Regions from separate parts of the Cupriavidus sp. GW821-FHT07C08 genome, predicted to be linked through region 2. Evidence: predicted binding sites of a transcription regulator. Region 2 holds the regulator's gene; each other region holds the start of a gene.

Region 1 (4,630 bases), on a different contig from region 2:
ACGCCCCCTGTCCGCTGCCGCCTGGCTGCCCACTGTTGCCTTTGTCCTGATCTGGTCCACCGGCTTTATCGTCGGCAAGGCCATCGTGCCGCTGGCCGATACCAGCCTGTTCCTGCTGGGCCGCTTTGCCGTGGCGGGGCTGATGTTCGTGGCGTGGTCGCTGGCCGCGCGCGCGGCCTGGCCGCCGTTGCGCGAGGCGCCGCGCCACCTGCTGGCCGGCGCGCTGATGCAGGGCATCTACCTGTGCGCCGGCTACGGCGCCGTGGCCAGGGGCTTGCCGCCGGCGATCATGGCCCTGCTGGGCGCGCTGCAGCCGCTGTTGACCGCGCTGCTTGCCATCCCCCTGCTGAAAGAGCTACCTTCCAGGCGGACGTGGCAGGGCCTGGCGCTGGGTGCGCTCGGCGTCGCGCTGGTGGTCGCCCCGGCGATGCAGGCCGGCATGCGCGCGGCCGCGCCGGCCCTGTCGCCCTGGATCGTGCTGCTAGGCGTGCTGGCCATTGTCTCCATCACCATGGGAACCCTCTTGCAGAAGTCCGCCATCGCCGCCTGTGACCTGCGCGCCAGCTCCGCGTGGCAGAACCTGGGCGCCATGCTGGTAGCCGCCGCGATGGTGGCGATCCAGTCCGCCGACACGCCGGTACACTGGCATGGCGGCGTGGCGCTGTGGGCCACGCTGGCGTGGGCGGCGATCGGCCTGTCGGGCGCCGGCACCTGGCTGCTGGTCAGCCTGGTGCGGCGCGGCCAGGCCGCCAATGCCGCGGCGCTGATGTTCCTGGCGCCGCCGCTGGCCGCGCTGCAGGCCTGGCTGCTGTTCGGCGAACGGCTGGATGCGGTGCAGGCGCTGGGCATGGCGGTGGCCGGGGCGGGCGTCTGGCTGTGCCAGACCCCTGGCAGGTTTCGGCATGCCCAAGCCCGCTGAACCCCACGCCTCGCCGCTGGTCGAGCACCGGCGCTACCGCCCGCAGCCGGACGGCCACCAGCACGGCTACCACCAGTTGCTGTTCGGCCTGGCCGGTGCCACCGAGTTGGAGATCGACGGCCACGTCTATCGCGTGGATGACCACACCGGCCTGATCGTGCCGGCCGGCAGCCATCATGAATTCCTGGGCTTCGACGGCAACCTGCAGCTGGTGGCGGACTTCCCGGCGCGTTCGGTGGCGCTGCCCGCGCGGCTGATGGCGCGCCCGCGCACGTTTTCGCTGGACGGCGCCTTCGGCAGCCGCGTGCGCGCGCTGGCGGCGTGGCGCGCCGCTGCGGCAGCGCGCGGGCCGCAGACCGACTGGCAACTGGCGGCCACGCTGGCCGCGGCGCTGGCAGACTGCCTCGGCATGCCCGGCGACGAACAGGTATTCCCGCTGATGGCCGTGGATGCCTACCTGCGCGCCAACCTGGCCTCGCCCCTGCGCGTGGCGGAAGTCGCCGGGCATTTCGGCTGGAGCGTGCGGCGCTTCCAGACCCTGTTTGCCGAGGCCTTCGGCGATACCCCGCACCGCTACCAGACCCGGCTGCGGCTGGACCGCGCGCTGCAGCTGCTGACGCAATCCACGCTACCGCTGGCCGAGATCGCGCTGGCGTCAGGCTACCCGGACCAGACCACCTTCACGCGCAGCTTCACGCGGCGCTTCGGGCAGCCGCCCGGGGCGTGGCGGGCGGCCGCACGCGGCTAGCCTGCCTGCGCGGTAGCCGATCCTGGCACCGGGCTAACCGTGGTGACCCGCTCGCCTCGAGGCGAGTTAGAGGGCGGCGCAGGTTGAACGTGCGGCGTATAAGGCTTCCGCCCCTTGCGTGATCAGCGCCGCATTGATCTGCGTCAGACTTAGATCATGCAGGGAAGCTATTGTGTCAATGAGGGCCCCGCGAGTCCCGATATCGTATCGGGACTCAACGGTCAGCTTGCCCATTTTCCCAGGAGGGCGCCATGGCCACCACACTCGTCAACTCGCTTCCGACTTCACCTTCCGCCGCGCTTTCCACCCCGGGCCCGACACCGCTTGCCGCCTGGCATACCGACCATATCCATTTCGCCTCAATGCTCGACCTGCTGGAAAAGCAGGTCAGCACCTTCCATCAGGGCGAGCAGCCCGACTACGGCCTGATGGCCACGATCATCCACTACATGCGCAACTATGGCGATTGCGTGCACCACCCCCGTGAGGATGTTGCCTACGCGCTGCTCGTGGACCGGGATCCCGGCACGCGGATCATCATCAGCCGGTTACTGCAGGAACATCGCGTGATCGCCACGGTCGGCGCGGAATTGCTCGACCGCCTGCGTGAAGCCCAGAGCGAGGTGGTCACCTCGCGAGCGGCACTGGAAGCGGCCGCCGCCATGTACCTGGTGTACTACCGCAACCATCTGTCCACCGAGGAGAAACAGGTCATGCCGCGCGCCGCCCGGTTCCTGACCGAAGCGGACTGGGCGGAGGTCGCCGCCATCGACCCGGCCAGTGCCGATCCGTTATTCGGCGCCAATGTGGAGAAGCGCTTCGCGACCTTGCGCAAGCAGATCGACAGCGAAGCGAGCGCGTCCATGCGCTGAACGTCGGTGGCTGCGCGGCACTGCCGGGCCTCGGCTCGGAACTTATGCCTGCGGCGCGAGGGCACATGCCGGCCGCCGTCAGCAAGCGATCGGCGAACGGTATCCGGGCGTCTTCGCCAAGCCGTGCAGCCAACAGCACTCCTCGCCATGCTCATTGTCGTTGCCTACGGAACCGGTCTATCCTACAATACTTAGGCTCCTAACAATATGACCGGAGGCATGATGGCAGCGCACAATCCAATGTACTGGCATGACGGGCTACTGATCGGTCATTCCGCTATTGACGACGAACATCGACGGTTTGCGGCACTCATCCAGTCGTTGCGCGTAGCGCCTGTTGAGCGCCTGGCGCAGACGCTGGAGGAACTGCTGCAACTGGCACGAACGCATTTCCTGCATGAGGACAGCCTTATGGAGGCAACGGCCTTTCCGCCGCGCAAGTGCCACATCGGCGAACATGCAGCCGTGCTGGCCTCGATATCCGGCGTGCAGGCAAGGCTCGTACGCGGGGAGGTGGCGGTTGCGCGCCGACTGGCAGAAGAACTGGAGCACTGGTTTCCCGCGCATGTCCAGCACCTGGATTCGGCGCTGGCGCACTGGATCTGCAAGCAGCACGCCGGCGCCAAGCCGGTCGTCCTGCGCAGGAACCTGGAAGCCCGTCCCGCCGCGGAGCCTGCGTAAGGCACAGACAAGCCGTGGCAGAATACGCCTTTGCCCTTGCTTCCCCCCTATGTCGAAAGCCTCTGCACTCAGAGAACAGGAAATCGCCCAGCGCGTCCTGCGCCGCTGGCACGACGACGTGCCCAATGATCGCCTTGCGCACCTTGTGAAAGACGCGACGCGGGTCTTCCTGCGCGCGCTGCAGCACCGGCTCGCCCAGCATGACGTGCAGCTTGGCCACTGGACCTTCCTGCGCATTCTCTGGGAACGCGACGGCATCACCAAGCGTGAGCTCAGCATTGAAGCGGGCGTGATGGAGCCGACCACATTCGCGGCCTTGCAAGCCATGGAGGCGCTCGGCTATGTCACGCTGGAGCGCCGGCCGACCAATCGCAAGAACATCTATGTGTTCCTCACGCCATTGGGCAAGCGGCTGCGCAAGACGCTGGTACCGTTGGCCGAAGAGGTCAATGCGGTGGCGGTCCAGCATCTCGCCACGGAAGAAGTCGCCACCACGCGCCGCGCCCTGCTGGTGATGATCGACAACCTGACCCGCGACCAGCAAGGTATCGAGCAAGCGTAAGCGACTGCACGGGGAGGACTGCGGCTGGCAGTCCTGTTTTCCCCAACACATCTCCAACCGCCCCCCCTCCTCCTTCCCGCTCTCAATCTTCCAGGCTGCGACCTGCTTCGCAGCCGGCACGTATTCGCCTTTCCGCCGAGCATCTGGCAAGCCGATGTCTTGCTTCCCGTCCGTCCGCGCATTGCGCACGTGACTGTGACGGCGCACGCCCTTTATCATTAGCCTCCTAAGTATTTTCCCTTGGTTTCCCAATCCCGCCTTGCCATCGATGTTTGCTCTGATTATTCTTAGGCCACTAAGTATTTTTCAAGCAAAGCCAGAACGCCAGACCGGCCAGCGCCGGAGATGCGCTGGCCAGGAGCCCCCAAATGATGACGAAGGAAGAAAACGACCTGTTGTGCCGTGTAGAAGGCGATGCGCCGATGGGGCAGCTGATGCGCCGGCATTGGACGCCGGTCTGCCTGCTCGAGGAGGTGACGGAGCCCGATGGCGCGCCGGTGAAAGCGCGCGTGTTCGGCGAAGACCTGGTCGTGTTCCGCGACAGCGACGGCCGCGTCGGGGTGATGGACGAGTACTGCCCGCACCGCAGGGCGTCACTGGTCTTCGGCCGCAACGAGGAAGGCGGCCTGCGCTGCCTTTATCACGGCTGGAAGATGGATGTGGAGGGGAACGTGCTGGAGATGGTCTCCGAGCCCGCATCCAGCGGCATGGCAGAGAAAGTCAAGCACAAGGCCTATCCGGTCAAGGAATGGGGCGGCATGGTCTGGGCATACATGGGACCGGCGGACGCGGTGCCGGAATTCGTGCCACCACGCTGGGCGCCGACCGAGGACACCCGCGTCAGCATC
Region 2 (4,630 bases):
CGCTCGGGTGCGGCGGGGTGCCGTTGTCCGGCAAATCGCCCCGCGCCCCGTCCGGATTGGGTGCGGCTGGTTCGGTGGAAGCGGCCTCGGCGGCATCGTCGGCTGCAGCTTGCAGCGGTTGCACGTCAAAGCCATTGGCGCCTTGGTTGACCGGGTCGGTCGTCCCGGCTTCGTTTGCGACGGATGCTTCGGCCACATCCGCTGCCTGCGCGGCGGGGTCGGCAAATGCTTCTTCGTCGGCACTGGCTGCCTTGTTTGCAGCCAGGTCTTCAAAATTGATGGCCTGCTGTTCAAGCAGGGTTGCCTGCGCCTGCGCCTGGGCGTCTTCCAGCGGCGGCAGCTCATCCAGCGTACGCAGGCCAAGATCGTCCAGGAATGCCTTGGTGGTCGCATACAGCGCCGGCCTGCCCGGCACGTCGCGGTGTCCGATCACCTCGATCCAGCTGCGGTCCTCAAGCTTCTTGACCACTTCCGTGCTGACCGTCACGCCGCGGATTTCCTCGATATCGCCGCGGGTCACCGGCTGCCGGTAGGCAATGATCGCCAGTGTTTCCATCACGGCGCGCGAATATTTTGGCGGCTTTTCGGGATTCAGCCGATCGAGGTATTCACGCATTTCCGGCCGGCTCTGGAAGCGCCAGCCGCTGGCCAGGGCCACCAGTTCCACGCCGCGCGGCCGCCAGTCCTGGCGCAGTTCATCAAGCAGCACGCGGATGGTGTCTGCGCCGACGTCATCGTCAAACAGCCGCCGCAGATCATTGACGCGCAACGGTTCCTGCGCGCAGATCAGCGCCGTCTCGAGGACGATCTTCGCCTCTTGGGTATTCATGTTGATGGTGTGCAGCCTGTCTTTGCACCTGCTCCCGGACGGATCCGGGGCACCGGAGATTTTGGATACAGCGGTACGAAAGCCACCGCCATCTCATTGCGCAGCTAGCCGGATACCTGCTGCATCCAAGCCGTGCACTTCCCTATCTTTGCATCGAATTGCCGGGTCATTCCGGCAGGAGATCGTTCGCGTGCCGTTATGGATCGGCCAGCAAACCTCTTGCGTAGCGCGCCCGCACATATCGGACGTCGCTGTCAGCGAACTGAAGGCCTCGGACGCAAGAAAAACGGGTATCGGGAGCAAGGCCGGCATCGCCAACACCGCAGTGCCAGCCGGACTTTTGAACCAGATCTTTTGAACCGGATGGACTGCGGGGACGGGACGGGCATCGAAAACCTTCCGCTTCCCCTGCCCTGAACGCGCCTTCTGGTAGGAAGGCCGCCTGGCGCTGCTCGCCCGCTGCTTACCGCGGCTCATATTACGCCGCGCGATACCGCAATGTTGGCGATTGTATGGCATTCCCGCCCCCGCCTGCAACCATCATCCGTTGTCCGGGCGGCGCCGGCGCCTCAGAACACCAGGCAGAATCCATGCTCGGCCAGCGAATGTGGCAGCAGCACCGCTCGCGCAATGCCAAGGCCGCCGAACGCCATCACCGCCAGGCCGGCCCCAAGGCGCACGCGGGGACGTCGCGACAGCGTACGCAAGTAGCCCGATAGGCCGGAAAGCACCAGCAGGTTAGGCAGCGTGCCGAGCCCGAACACGCCCATCACGAGTGCGCCGGACGCCGCGTTGCCCGCCAGCAGCGCCAGCGTAAGCGCCCCATAGACCATGCCGCACGGCACCAGCCCCCACGCCACGCCCATGCCATAACGCCGCGCCATGCCGCCGCGCGCCCGCACAAACGGCGGCATGGCGCCTGCCAGGCCACCCAGCCGCCGCGCCACCGCTGCGCTGGCGCGCGCCGCCAGGCGCTCCAGCCAGTTGACAGTAAAAGTATTGCCGCGCAGCAACCGCCAGCCCGACCACAGCAACATGACGCTGCCCGCCCCGAACAGCCAGCGCTGCACCGGCAGGTAGTCCTGCTTCCACGCCGACGCACCGATCGCGCCTAGCGCGGCACCGAGCAGCATATAGGTCGAGATCCGGCCCAGGTGCATAATCAGCAACTCGCCCAGCCAGGCGGCGCGGCTGGGCACCAGACTGATCGTCGCCGTCTCGCCGCGGCGTTGCTCCACGGCCAGCGCCACGCCGCCGCACATGGCGGCGCAGTGGACCCCGCCAAGCAAAGCCAGCAGAAAAACGCTGATCAGCACGCCAAATGTCAATTCTTACTCCCTACCGCATCACATCGCACGGTAAAATGTCCTAATCGCGCCCTCGCTGCCATTTCTAGCAGGTTCCAATTGCTCACCTCCATTCCCATTACCGAGATGTCGCCCCGCTGCTCCACCTGTGCAATGGGGCAGCTGTGCCTTCCGGTCGGCATGTCGCAGCAAGACCTCGCCAAGATGGACACGCTGGTACAGGAACGCATCCGTGTGCACAAGGGTGAAACCCTGTATCGCATGGGCGATCCGCTCACCGCGGTCTATGCCGTGCGCTTTGGCACGCTCAAGACCCACGTCACCACTGAAGACGGCCGCTCGCAGATTACCGGCTTCCACCTGCCCGGCGAAATCGTCGGTCTCGACGGGCTGGGCGAGATGCAGCATGCCTCCGATGCCGCCGCGCTGGAAGATACCGAAGTCTGCGTGGTCCGCATGAGCGAACTGCAGGCCCTGTCGGCAGACCTGCCATCGCTGCAACAGCAGTTCCTGCGCCTGATGGGCAAGGAAATCACGCACGACCAGCTGATGCTGGTCACGCTGGGCTCGATGCGCGCCGAGGAACGCCTTGCCGCCTTCCTGATCAACCTCTCTGAGCGCCTGTCTGCGCGCGGCTATTCGGCGTCCGAGTTCGTGATGCGCATGAGCCGCGAAGAGATCGGCAGCTACCTGGGCCTGAAGCTCGAAACCGTCAGCCGCCTGTTCTCCCGCTTTGCCGAAGCCGGCCTGATCCAGATTCGCCAGCGCCACGTCAAGCTGGTGGACATCGACGGCATCAAGCAACTCTACAGCCGCTCCTGCTAAGCGGCCAAGCGCTGCCAGTGCCGCATCCGGCCATGGCAGCGCAGACCTCACGCCAGTCCGCTCATTCCAGTTCGTCGGTATCGCTGAGCCGCGTCGGCATGGTGTAGAGCGTCAGTCCGCTGGACAACGCGCAGAACACCCAGGCCATCAGGAAGCCGATGGTGTAGACCGATTCGCGGGACGCTTCGATCGGCTGGCCGAAGAAGTTCAGGTCACCGGGATCCACCACCGAAAACACCGTCGCGGTCGCAAAGCCAGCCATCAGGAACGCCGGCCAGAGTACCCACATCAGCCAGCGCAACCTCATGGCTGCCTCGCTGCGGCAGCCTTGGGCGGCGCGGCATCGGCCTTCTCCACCACCAGGCCATGGCGCGTTGCACCCTGCACCGGCATGTCCGGATGCGTGGACGCCAGCCAGATCGTCACGCCGCACGCCACCATCGCCACCAGCGGGCCGCTCATCAATAGCCACGGCCACGGCTCCTTCCACCACGGATTGCCTTGCTGACTCATCTTGCCCCCTTCATCTTGACGACTAAGTCCGCGTCTGCCTAGCTTCACAAATCGCGCGGCACGATGAAACTGGTGGATTGCCGGATTTCGGCCTGCCCCCGCTCCGTGCCTTCGCTCGTCACTGTCACGTTGATCTTGTGCGTGCCCCGCGCCGCGGCCTCGATCGGCACGCGGATCCGGATCGGCAGCAACCGGTTGGACGTCGGCGCCAGCGATTCGGCCTGCTTGTCGTACTCCACCTTCAGGTTCTTCAGCTCGTCGCTGTCGGCGCGCACGCTGATCTTCATCGGCGCTTCGGTGGTGTTGATCAGCTGCAGGCGATAGACGTTCTCGATCCAGCGGCCTTCCACTTCACGGCCGAGCGCACCACGGTCGCGGATGATGTCGACCTTCAGCGGCGTGCGCAGCGCGATCGACGCCATGAAGCCGCCCAGCAGCACCACCCAGATCACGGAATAGATGATGACGCGCGGACGCAGCAGGCGCTTGCGCGATGCCGCCGCGGACAAGGCCTTGCGCATCGCGTTTTCCGAGGTGTACCGGATCAGGCCGCGCGGATAGTCCATCTTGTCCATGACCTGGTTGCAGGCGTCGATGCAGGCGCCGCAGCCGATGCACTCGTACTGCAGGCCGTCGCGGATATCGATGCCTGTCGGGCACACCTGTACGCAGATGCTGCAGTTGACGCAGTCGCCAAGCCCCGCCTTGTAGTGGTCGGTCTTGCGCGACCGGCTGCCGCGCGGCTCGCCGCGGCCGACGTCGTAGGTCACGACATAGGTATCGCGATCCACCATCACGCTCTGGAAGCGCGCATACGGGCACATGTACTTGCACACCTGCTCGCGCATGAAGCCCGCATTGCCCCAGGTGGCGAACGCGTAAAACAGCATCCAGAACGACTGCCACGGCCCCAGCGACAGGCTGAGCACCTCGCCGCCCAGACCGCGGATCGGCGCGAAATAGCCGATGAAGGTAAAGCCGGTCCAGAGCGCAATCAGCACCCACAGGAAGTGCTTGGTCGCCTTCAGACGGAACTTGCGCAGGCTCCACGGATCGCCATCGAGCCGGATGCGGGCGATGCGGTCGCCTTCGACCCGCCGCTCGATCCACATGAAGATCTCGGTATAGACTGTCTGCGGACAGGCATAGCCGCAGA
Region 3 (4,630 bases), on a different contig from region 2:
CCCCGTGGCAGTTCGGCAGCCTTTCGCCACCCTTTTCCCGTTTTTCTTTTTTTTGCTTTCCCAGGCCCGCTGAATCACTGAAATGGGCCGGTGCCTGCCATGCCATGCGGGCACATCGCGTCGTTGCAAATGCTCGCAATAGCTGTGCTATTGCTGCGCTTTGCGCCTAGCGCTGTATCCCGCATGGCATGTCCTTCACCTCCCATTTCAATGATTCAGCGGGCTAGCGAGGAAGGAGACCCCCTATGCTCAGCAATCCCGCCACCAAGTACCAGCCCGCCGCCACCGTCGACATTCCTGACCGCACCTGGCCCGGCCGCACCATCACGCGCGCACCGCGCTGGATGAGCACCGACCTGCGCGACGGCAATCAGGCCCTGATCGAGCCGATGAACCCGGCACGCAAGCTGCGCTTCTTCGAGCAGCTGGTGAAGATCGGCCTGAAGGAAATCGAAGTGGCATTCCCCGCCGCCTCGCAGACCGATTTCGACTTCGTGCGCATGCTGATCGAAGAGCAGCGCATCCCCGACGACGTCAACATCGTGGTGCTGACGCAATCGCGCGAAGACCTGATCCGCCGCACCGTCGAGTCCGTGCGCGGCGCAGCGCGGGCCACGGTGCACCTGTACAACCCGATCGCACCGGCCTGGCGGCGCATTGTCTTCAATGCCTCGCGTGAAGAGATCAAGGAAGTCGCGGTCTCGGGCACGCACCTGATCAAATCGCTGACCGATGCCATGCCCGGGACGGCATGGACCTATGAGTATTCGCCCGAGACTTTCAGCCTGGCCGAGCTCGACTTCTCGCTGGAAGTCAGCGACTCCGTCTCTGCCGCCTGGCAGGCCGGCCCGGACCGGCCGATGATCCTGAACCTGCCGACCACGGTCGAATGCAGCACGCCCAACGTGTTCGCCGACCAGATCGAATGGATGCACCGCCGCCTGGCACGGCGCGAACACATCGCGCTGTCAGTGCATCCGCACAACGACCGCGGCACCGCGGTGGCGGCCGCGGAACTGGCGCTGATGGCAGGCGCGGACCGCGTCGAAGGCTGCCTGTTCGGCAACGGCGAGCGCACTGGCAATGTCGACCTGGTGACACTGGCGCTCAACCTTTATACGCAGGGCGTGGCGCCCGAGCTGGACTTCTCCGATATCGACGCGGTGCGCCAGTGCGTGGAGCACTGCAACCAGCTGCCGGTGCATCCGCGCCACCCGTATGTGGGCGACCTGGTGTTCACCGCGTTCTCGGGCTCGCACCAGGATGCGATCCGCAAGGGCTTTGCGCAGCAGCAGCCGGACGGCATCTGGGAAGTGCCCTACCTGCCGATCGACCCGGCCGATCTCGGCCGCAGCTATGACGCGGTGATCCGTGTCAACAGCCAGTCCGGCAAGGGCGGCATGGCCTACCTGCTGGAGCAGGTGCATGACATCTACATGCCGCGCCGCCTGCAGATCGAATTCAGCCGCGCAGTGCAGGCCATGACCGACGACACCGGGCTTGAGGCAAGTGCCGATGATCTTTATGGTTTGTTCCAGCGCGAGTACCTCGCGCAGCAGACACCGCTGCGCTATGTATCGCACCAGCTGGTGTCTGACAGCGGCGGCGCCACGGAGATCGAAGTGCAGATGGTGCGCGACGGCAAGCCGTGCAGCGCGCGCGGCACCGGCAACGGGCCCATCGATGCCTTCGTCAATGCGCTGGACTTGCCGGTATGCGTGATGGACTACCACGAGCATGCAATGACCGCCGGCGCCGATGCGCGCGCTGCCTGCTATGTGGAAGTGCGCGTGGGAGATTCGCCGACAGGGTTCGGCGCCGGCATCGACGCCAACCTGGTCACGGCCTCGCTGCGCGCGGTGATCTCGGGCGTGAACCGGCACCTGCAGGCCGGCTTTGGACTGGCGCAAGCCCCGCAGTCCGCAGAGGCCGCTGAGGCCTGACACCGCTGGCCGCCGCAAGAAAACCGGTGTGCCCCGCCCCCACGGGGCACACCCGGAAAGACGCCCTTGCGGACGCCCACGACATGCTCGGTGCCGATCCGCACACGCTGCTGGCGTGCTCGGATCTTTCGCACAGCGTAAGGGGCAGCATCGCACCGCGCCACGAATAATTCCGCATGTGTTTAGAAGCGTCGGCGCAGCTGGCACCGCGGCGCCCTCCCTCGCTGTAGCGCCTGCGCGACGCAGCTAGCCCCGTTCCCCGCTACTTGTTTTGGGTCAAAGCTCAGCCCGGCCTGCTCGGCCAAACTGGGCCCGGATTTGATACCAGACCAAGCAGAACCTCATGAAAACACTCTCTCTTCGCACCCGGGTCACCTGTTCCGCCATCGCCGCCTGCGCCATGCTGGGCGCCTTCGCCACCCCTGCCGCCGCCGCGGACGATGCCCAGGGCAACTGGATGGTGCGCCTGCGCGGCACCTATCTCGACATGGCCAAGAGCTCCGACCCCGTCGGCGGCGTCGGCCCGTCGGACCGCATTACGGTCAACAACAAGTGGATTCCCGAGTTCGACGTCACCTACTTCTTCACGCCGAACATCGCCGCCGAACTGGTGCTGACCGTGCCGCAGAAGCAGAACGTCTACCTGGACGGCAACAAGGTCGGCACCTTCAAGCATCTGCCGCCGACGCTGCTGGTGCAGTACCACTTCATCCCCAACGGCACCTTCCGCCCGTATATCGGCGCGGGCCTGAACTTCACCCGCATCTGGGGCGAGAACATTGCCAACAACGCGCTGCAGCTCGATAGCTGGAGCGTCGGTCCCGCACTGCAGATCGGCATGGACTACAAGCTGACCAAGAACTGGTTCCTGAACGCCGACATCAAGAAGATCTGGCTGTCGAGCGATGTGAAGGCCGGCGATGTCAAGGTGTCCAAGGTGAACCTGGATCCGTGGCTGTTCAGCATGGGTGTGGGGTATCGCTTCTGATCCTGCAGTGCCATGCAAAAGGCCGGCGCCAATCAGGCGCCGGCCTTTTGCTTTTCCGGATGAGCGAGGATGCGGACCTACCGGAACGCCGGCTCATCAAAGCTGCGCAGCTTGCGCGAATGCAGCTGCTCCACCCCGTTCTCACGCAGGATGCGGATCGCCTCCAGCCCGATGGTCATATGCTGGCTGACGCGCTGGCGATAGAAGGCGTTGGCCATGCCGCGCAGCTTGAGCTCGCCATGCAGCGGCTTGTCCGACACGCATAGCAACGTGCCATAGGGCACGCGCAGCCGGAAGCCGTTGGCCGCCACCGCCGCGCTTTCCATATCGATGGCAATCGCGCGCGACTGGTTGAAGCGCGCATACAGCGACTTGGACTTCAGTTCCCAGTTGCGGTCATCTGTCGAGACCACCGTGCCGGTACGCATGCGGGTCTTCATCTCGTTGCCGGACAGCCCGGTCACGCGCGCCACGGCCTCCTGCAGGGCCACCTGGATCTCGGCGATCGGCGGCACCGGCACCCACGGCGGCAGGTCGTGGTCGAGCACGTGGTCGTCGCGCACATAGGCGTGCGCCAGCACGTAGTCGCCCAGCTGCTGCGAGCGGCGCAGGCCGCCGCAGTGGCCCACCATCAGCCAGCAATGCGGGCGCAGCACGGCCAGGTGGTCGGTCATGGTCTTGGCGTTGGACGGGCCCACGCCGATATTGACCAGCGTCACCCCCAGCTTGTCTTCGCGCACCAGGTGATAGGCCGGCATCTGCGGCAGCGCGCGCGGGCGCGAGGCGTCGTCGGGTTCCGCGCCGCCCAGTTCCTGCATCACGTCGCCGGGCTCGACAAAGCGGGTGTAGCCGCCGCCGTCGCTGCTGGCCATCAGGCCCCGGCCCAGCTCGACAAACTCGTCGACATAGCGCTGGTAGTTGGTGAACAGCACGAAGCGCTGGAAATGCTGCGGTGCCGTGCCGGTGTAGTGGTACAGCCGCTGCAGGGCCAGGTCCACGCGCTCGGCGGGGAACAGCGACAGCGGCCAGGCCTCGCCCGGAATCGGCTCATAGGTGCCGTTGGCGATGCCGTCGTCGATGCGGCTCAGCTCGGGCAGCACGAACGATGCCTCCAGCTCGCGCGCCTGGGTGTAGCTGATGTCGGTGGTCGAAGCCTCGATCACGAACGGCAGCGGGATCGGGCGCCGGCTCAGCCCTACCACCACCGGCACGCGGTGATAGCGCATCAGCCGCTCGATCTGGTCGCGGTAGTAGTCCGCCAGCAGGTCGGGGCGGGTCACGGTGGTGCCATACACGCCCGGGTAGGCCACGGTGCCCCATGACGGCCGGCTGTCGGTGACCATGGTCTCGATGTTGACCGAGATGCCCAGGTACGGATAGCACGCATGCGCGGCCGAGGGCAGCGGCTTGCCGCTGGCGAAGGCGTCGAAGCGCGCGCGCACGGCGCCGACCGAAGCTTCGTAGATGTCGCGGATGCGTGCGATCGCCGCATCCGCGTCGGTGAACTCGGCAAGCTGGTCGGCCGGATGTGCGGAGGAAAAGACGGGGGCGTTCATGGAGGCCATGATACCGCGCCGGCGCGCCGGCGTGAGCAGCACCCGACCCCGCCAGAAGCCAAATTGACGCGCCCGCGCCCGCTCGCTACACTCCGCCAATTGCGCAGCACGGGTTCCCGTGCTGTTCTCGACTCGCGGCGCCC
Region 4 (4,630 bases), 310 kb from region 2:
GATTCGGCGGCGGTGGCGGCGGCTTTGGCGGTGGTGGTGCTTCCGGCAAGTGGTGATGGCAAACGTCAATCACATCTTGCGGCGTCTGCCGCGGAGTCGAACATGGCGATATTTGGATGTGAAATGGCTGGGCAGCTATGTAACCCTCGGGCCCTATAATTATTTCGATATCTTCGAGGCCAACAACATCGAGGCTGCCATGCAGGTGTCGGTCCTGGTGGGGGCGTATGGTCACGGAGAGACCTCGGTGCATCCGGCCGTGGACTGGGGGCAATTCAAGCACCTGGTGAGGAATCTGCCGGAATTACCACCCGTGTGAGCAAGGCCATGTGGATCGGCGTGCCCAAGGAAATCAAGGATAACGAGTACCGGGTTGGCTTGACGCCTGCCTGCGTGCGCGAACTTGTCAGCCGCGGTCACCAGGTCATGGTCCAGGCCGGGGCCGGGGCCGCGCTTGGCCTTTCCGACGCGCATTACGAAGCGGCTGGCGCGAAGCTGGCTGCCGATGCGAAGGCCGTGTACGACCGGGCCCAGATGATTGTCAAGGTCAAGGAGCCACAACCACGCGAGCTGGCGCTGCTCAAGGCTGGGCAGATCCTCTTTGCATACCTGCATCTGGCCGCGGAACGAGAGTTGACTGCCGCGCTGCTGCAATCCGGCGCAGTCTGCATCGCCTATGAGACGGTTACGGGGTCTGACGGTGGTCTGCCGCTGCTGGCTCCCATGAGCGAGGTCGCCGGCCGCATGTCAGTCCAGGTGGCGGCAGCCTACCTCGAGAAGCCGCACGGCGGCATGGGACTGCTGCTCGGCGGCGTCCCGGGTGTCGCGCCGGCACATGTCGTCGTGATCGGCGCCGGCGTGGTGGGCGCCAATGCCGTCCAGATCGCGGTTGGCATGGGGGCGCGCGTGACAGTGTTGGACAAGAATATCGAACGTCTGCGGCATCTCGGCTCGGTGTACGGCAATCGAGTCGTGACGGTCTACTCCAGCGCTGACAGTATCGAGCGCGCGTTGCTCTCGGCCGATGCGGTCATCGGCGCGGTGCTGGTGCCTGGCGCCGAGGCGCCCAAGCTGATCACGCGTGCGATGGTCGCGCGCATGAAAGCAGGTTCGGTGCTGGTGGATGTGGCGATAGACCAGGGAGGCTGCGCCGAGACATCGCGCCCGACCAGCCATACGGATCCGACCTATGTGGTCGACAGCGTGCTGCACTACTGCGTGACCAACATGCCGGCAGCCGTGGCGAGGACCTCCACCTTTGCCCTGAACAACGCCACGATCGGTCATGCGATGGCCCTTGCCGACAAGGGATGGACCCGTGCGCTCTCAGACGATCCCTGCCTGCGGGCCGGGCTGAATATCTGTCGCGGGAGCGTGACTTATGCGGCCGTCGCAAGCGCCCATGGCTACGCCCATGTACCCGCCGAGCAGGGGCTGACCTGAGCGGGGCCGACAGTATCGGCGGCAAGGCGCCATGCTCACCGGGATTGTGCGGCATGAAGACCGGTGGGCCTGCGCCCGTCGCTGACCCGGTCGGAGATCGGAACGGCCGGCCAGTGGGGACTTAGGGCTTCGTTGACTGGCATCAACCCGCATGTTCTTGCGACCGCTAATTTGGAAAGAGTCACAGCCGAAGCGATCATCGCGGAAGCAGACCACTGGGGCGCGGACCTGATCGTCATGGGCACACACGACTGCGGGGCAAAGCGTTCTCGCTGCCGCCGTCAGCCGGCTTGCCGCAGCAGGTATTCGCCACGTGACGCGGCTGCTCGGCAAGCCGATGGCCGAGGGCGACGTTGCTGCCACGATCGCGGCTGAAGCCAATGGCTGGGGCGCAGATCTGGTTGTGATGGGGACGCACGGCCGCCGGGGAGTGCGGCGACTCGTCATGGGCAGCGTCGCGCGAAGCGTGATCACTCTAGCCGTCGCGCCCGTCTTGCTGGTCCGTGCTGAGGAGGCGTAGGCAGGGCGAACAGACTATGGAGGGCGTTTTACGCCAAGAGACTATGCATAAGATCGATTTTGCCGGCGAGATTCCGGATTATTGCTCGACCGGACCGAGCCTGCGGTGTGCCGCGAAGGTGGACGGCTCGCCGGCGACCTATGAGATCACTGCGGAGGCGCTTGAGGATCATTTCGGCGCACGCTCGTACCGCAGTGAAGATTTGCTGCCGGCATTCATGGGCAACCGCCAGGACATTGAACGCGTTGCGGGAGCGCTGTTCGAGATGACAGGTGCGCAGCACATTGTGCTGCACAGCGGCCATTTTCGCTTCGCGGTATGAGGCGCACGTCGTGGCCGGCAGCCGCCGCCCTTGGAGCGGTGCGCGTCCTACAAGGAGCTACCCATGAAGAATCGCTTGCAGTCGTGCACGCCGGAAAAACGGCCAGGATGGCACAGGCTTGCCGCCTGCGCGTTGGTGGCGCTATGCACAGCGTGTACCGCCGTACCGGACCTGCTGCGGCCGCCGAAGCCACGCACTGCCGCGCTGGCGTCAGGCGGCCTGGGCCAACTCGTACCTGGTGCCAGCGGTATCGCCTGTAGCGCGGACACGAAGGCGGCTTGATGCATGACAAATCCGGGGCGGGGTGGCGATATAGATTCAAGGAAAGCTCCGTCCGGGGCTGCCTGATGGAGTCAATCCATGGACTACGCAACGATCCTGGTTCATCTCGATGCCGGCCGCCGCGTTTACGACCGGCTGCACCTCGCCACCCAGCTGGCGCTGGAGTTTCATTCCACGCTGGTCGGCCTGCTTGCCGTCGGCAAGCCGGATCCCACCGCCGTGCGCTACCTGGTGGACGGTGACCGCTATCTTGCCTCTTACAACGAATGGCGGCATCAGGTCGGCGAGCGGGCCCACCATGCCCTGATGGGCGCAACGGACGAGGTAGCCATCATTACGGAATGGCGGGCGCCGGACTGGGCCACGGCGGCGACGGTCCAGGCGGAGGCGCATCGGGCGGACCTTGTCATTCTCGGACAGCACGATCCCACCGATGAAGCCGCCTACGCCGAGCCCGGCTTTGTTGAATCCATTGTGCTGGAATGCGGGCGGCCGGTGTTGGTGGTTCCGTATGCGGGCCGGTTCCCGAGCGTTGGCAAGAACATCATGGTGGCGTGGAACGGCAGCCGCGAGTCGGCGCGGGCCATCCGAGATGCGCTCCCGCTCCTGCAGCGCGCGGGCACTGTGGAAGTGGTCTCGTGGACACCGTCCGGGGTTTTGAAGGGAACATGGATTTCGCCGCCTCAGCATGCCGTGGACTGGCTGGGTCGGCATGGCGTGGCGGTGCAGCTGTGCACGTTCGGAGCGGAAGATGGCGAAGACGTCGGCCAGTTGTTGCTCTCACACGCCGCGGACCGAAATGCTGACCTGATCGTCATGGGGGCCTACGGGCACAGCCGGGTGCACGAGCTGGTCCTTGGCGGTGTCACCCGCACGCTGCTCGGGTCGATGACAGTGCCGGTCCTGATGTCGCACTGAGACCGACTGCACGTGCACTGGCACAGGACGTGACGGTGGCGCGGCCGTTGGCAAGGACAGGAAGAGGGGGGAAGGGAAGTCTCATGCAGCACATCACCATCGAACAGGTGCGGATCCATATCGGCGACATCGCGCTGCCAGGCGATCTAACCCTGCCGGAAGCGGCATCCGGCCTGGTCCTGTTCGCACATGGCAGCGGCAGTTCGCGCTACAGCGTACGCAGCCGCGGGGTCGCAGCGACGCTGAATCGGGTGGGCCTGGGCACGCTGCTGTTTGACCTGCTGGCGCCGGACGAGGACGTCGGGAGGTCGAAGCGATTCGACATCGCCCTGCTCGGGGAACGCCTCAAAGCTGCCACGGTCTCGGCCGCGCACCTGACGCGCGAGCGCCACCTGCGGCTCGGCTACTTCGCCGCCAGTATGGGTGCTGCCGCGGCCATCCGTGCCGCCGCTGAGCCGCCGCCGCGCATGCGGATCGACGCGGTGGTGGCGCGCGGCGGCCGCGTCGACCTGGCAGGCCACGAGGCGCTGTGCCAACTGCAGGCCCCGACGCTGATGATCGTAGGCGAAGCGGATCCGGTGGTGCTGAAGCTCAACGCGCGCGCCACCGCATGGATGCAATGCGAGAAGCGGCTGGAGGTGATTCCCGGCGCCACTCACCTGTTCGAGCAGCCGGGCGCGCTGGAACAGGTCGGCGAGCTCGCCGGCAAATGGTTCTGCCAGCATTTTGCAGCGGCTGGCGAGAACTTGTAGTTCGACAGGATTCCATGGTGCCGTGCGATGCACGGCGACGACTCAGTGAAAAGGAGGCTGACATGAACGATACTCGCGCCGCGCTCTTGCTGCACAAGGAAGCACTAGCCCGTGATGCCAACACGCTGCTGGCGGATGTACAGGCATTGTTGCGGGATGTTGCCGATGAAGCCGGCACAGAGACCACGCAGGCACGCGCGCAGCTGAGCGCACGCCTGCACGCGCTCCAGGGGCGCCTGGCCGAGCAACGTCAGGCGGCGCGGATGCGTGTCTCGCAATGGGCCGACACCACGGATCGCTACGTCCACGCGCATCCCTGGGAGAGCATGGGCTCCGTCGCCGCGGTCGCGGCCGTGGCTGGCGCCCTGGTCGCACTGGCCGTCACCCGCCGTC

The links. The regulator FNR, encoded in region 2, switches genes on or off when oxygen is low (the NO sensors DNR and NnrR bind a similar motif). The targets are predictions, from matches to a motif close to TTGATNNNNATCAA.
Region 1: AC07UK_RS16090 (hemerythrin domain-containing protein) is a predicted target of FNR. The motif match lies at 1,801-1,814, and genes of this name have one in related genera.
Region 3: AC07UK_RS08625 (OmpW/AlkL family protein) is a predicted target of FNR. The motif match lies at 2,210-2,223, and genes of this name have one in related genera.
Region 4: AC07UK_RS01110 (universal stress protein) is a predicted target of FNR. The motif match lies at 2,564-2,577, and genes of this name have one in related genera.

What each region holds. Positions count from the first base shown of each region.
Region 1 covers NZ_JBWKQZ010000011.1:84,630-89,259, forward strand. The annotation lists gene AC07UK_RS16080 (DMT family transporter) at 1-919, shown strand, start outside; gene AC07UK_RS16085 (helix-turn-helix domain-containing protein) at 903-1,667, shown strand; gene AC07UK_RS16090 (hemerythrin domain-containing protein) at 1,919-2,539, shown strand; gene AC07UK_RS16095 (bacteriohemerythrin) at 2,759-3,220, shown strand; gene AC07UK_RS16100 (MarR family winged helix-turn-helix transcriptional regulator) at 3,270-3,782, shown strand; gene AC07UK_RS16105 (Rieske 2Fe-2S domain-containing protein) at 4,151-4,630, shown strand, end outside.
Region 2 covers NZ_JBWKQZ010000001.1:525,898-530,527, forward strand. The annotation lists gene scpB (SMC-Scp complex subunit ScpB) at 1-829, opposite strand, end outside; gene AC07UK_RS02570 (sulfite exporter TauE/SafE family protein) at 1,399-2,157, opposite strand; gene fnr (fumarate/nitrate reduction transcriptional regulator Fnr) at 2,236-2,961, shown strand; gene AC07UK_RS02580 (hypothetical protein) at 3,023-3,268, opposite strand; gene AC07UK_RS02585 (membrane protein) at 3,265-3,474, opposite strand; gene ccoG (cytochrome c oxidase accessory protein CcoG) at 3,519-4,630, opposite strand, start outside.
Region 3 covers NZ_JBWKQZ010000005.1:66,246-70,875, forward strand. The annotation lists gene leuA (2-isopropylmalate synthase) at 246-1,943, shown strand; gene AC07UK_RS08625 (OmpW/AlkL family protein) at 2,287-2,931, shown strand; gene AC07UK_RS08630 (AMP nucleosidase) at 3,009-4,496, opposite strand.
Region 4 covers NZ_JBWKQZ010000001.1:220,743-225,372, reverse strand. The annotation lists gene AC07UK_RS01135 (TPM domain-containing protein) at 1-56, shown strand, start outside; gene AC07UK_RS01130 (GYD domain-containing protein) at 56-319, shown strand; gene ald (alanine dehydrogenase) at 328-1,443, shown strand; gene AC07UK_RS01120 (universal stress protein) at 1,757-1,963, shown strand; gene AC07UK_RS01115 (DUF1488 family protein) at 2,007-2,285, shown strand; gene AC07UK_RS01110 (universal stress protein) at 2,646-3,485, shown strand; gene AC07UK_RS01105 (dienelactone hydrolase family protein) at 3,569-4,237, shown strand; gene AC07UK_RS01100 (ElaB/YgaM/YqjD family protein) at 4,300-4,630, shown strand, end outside.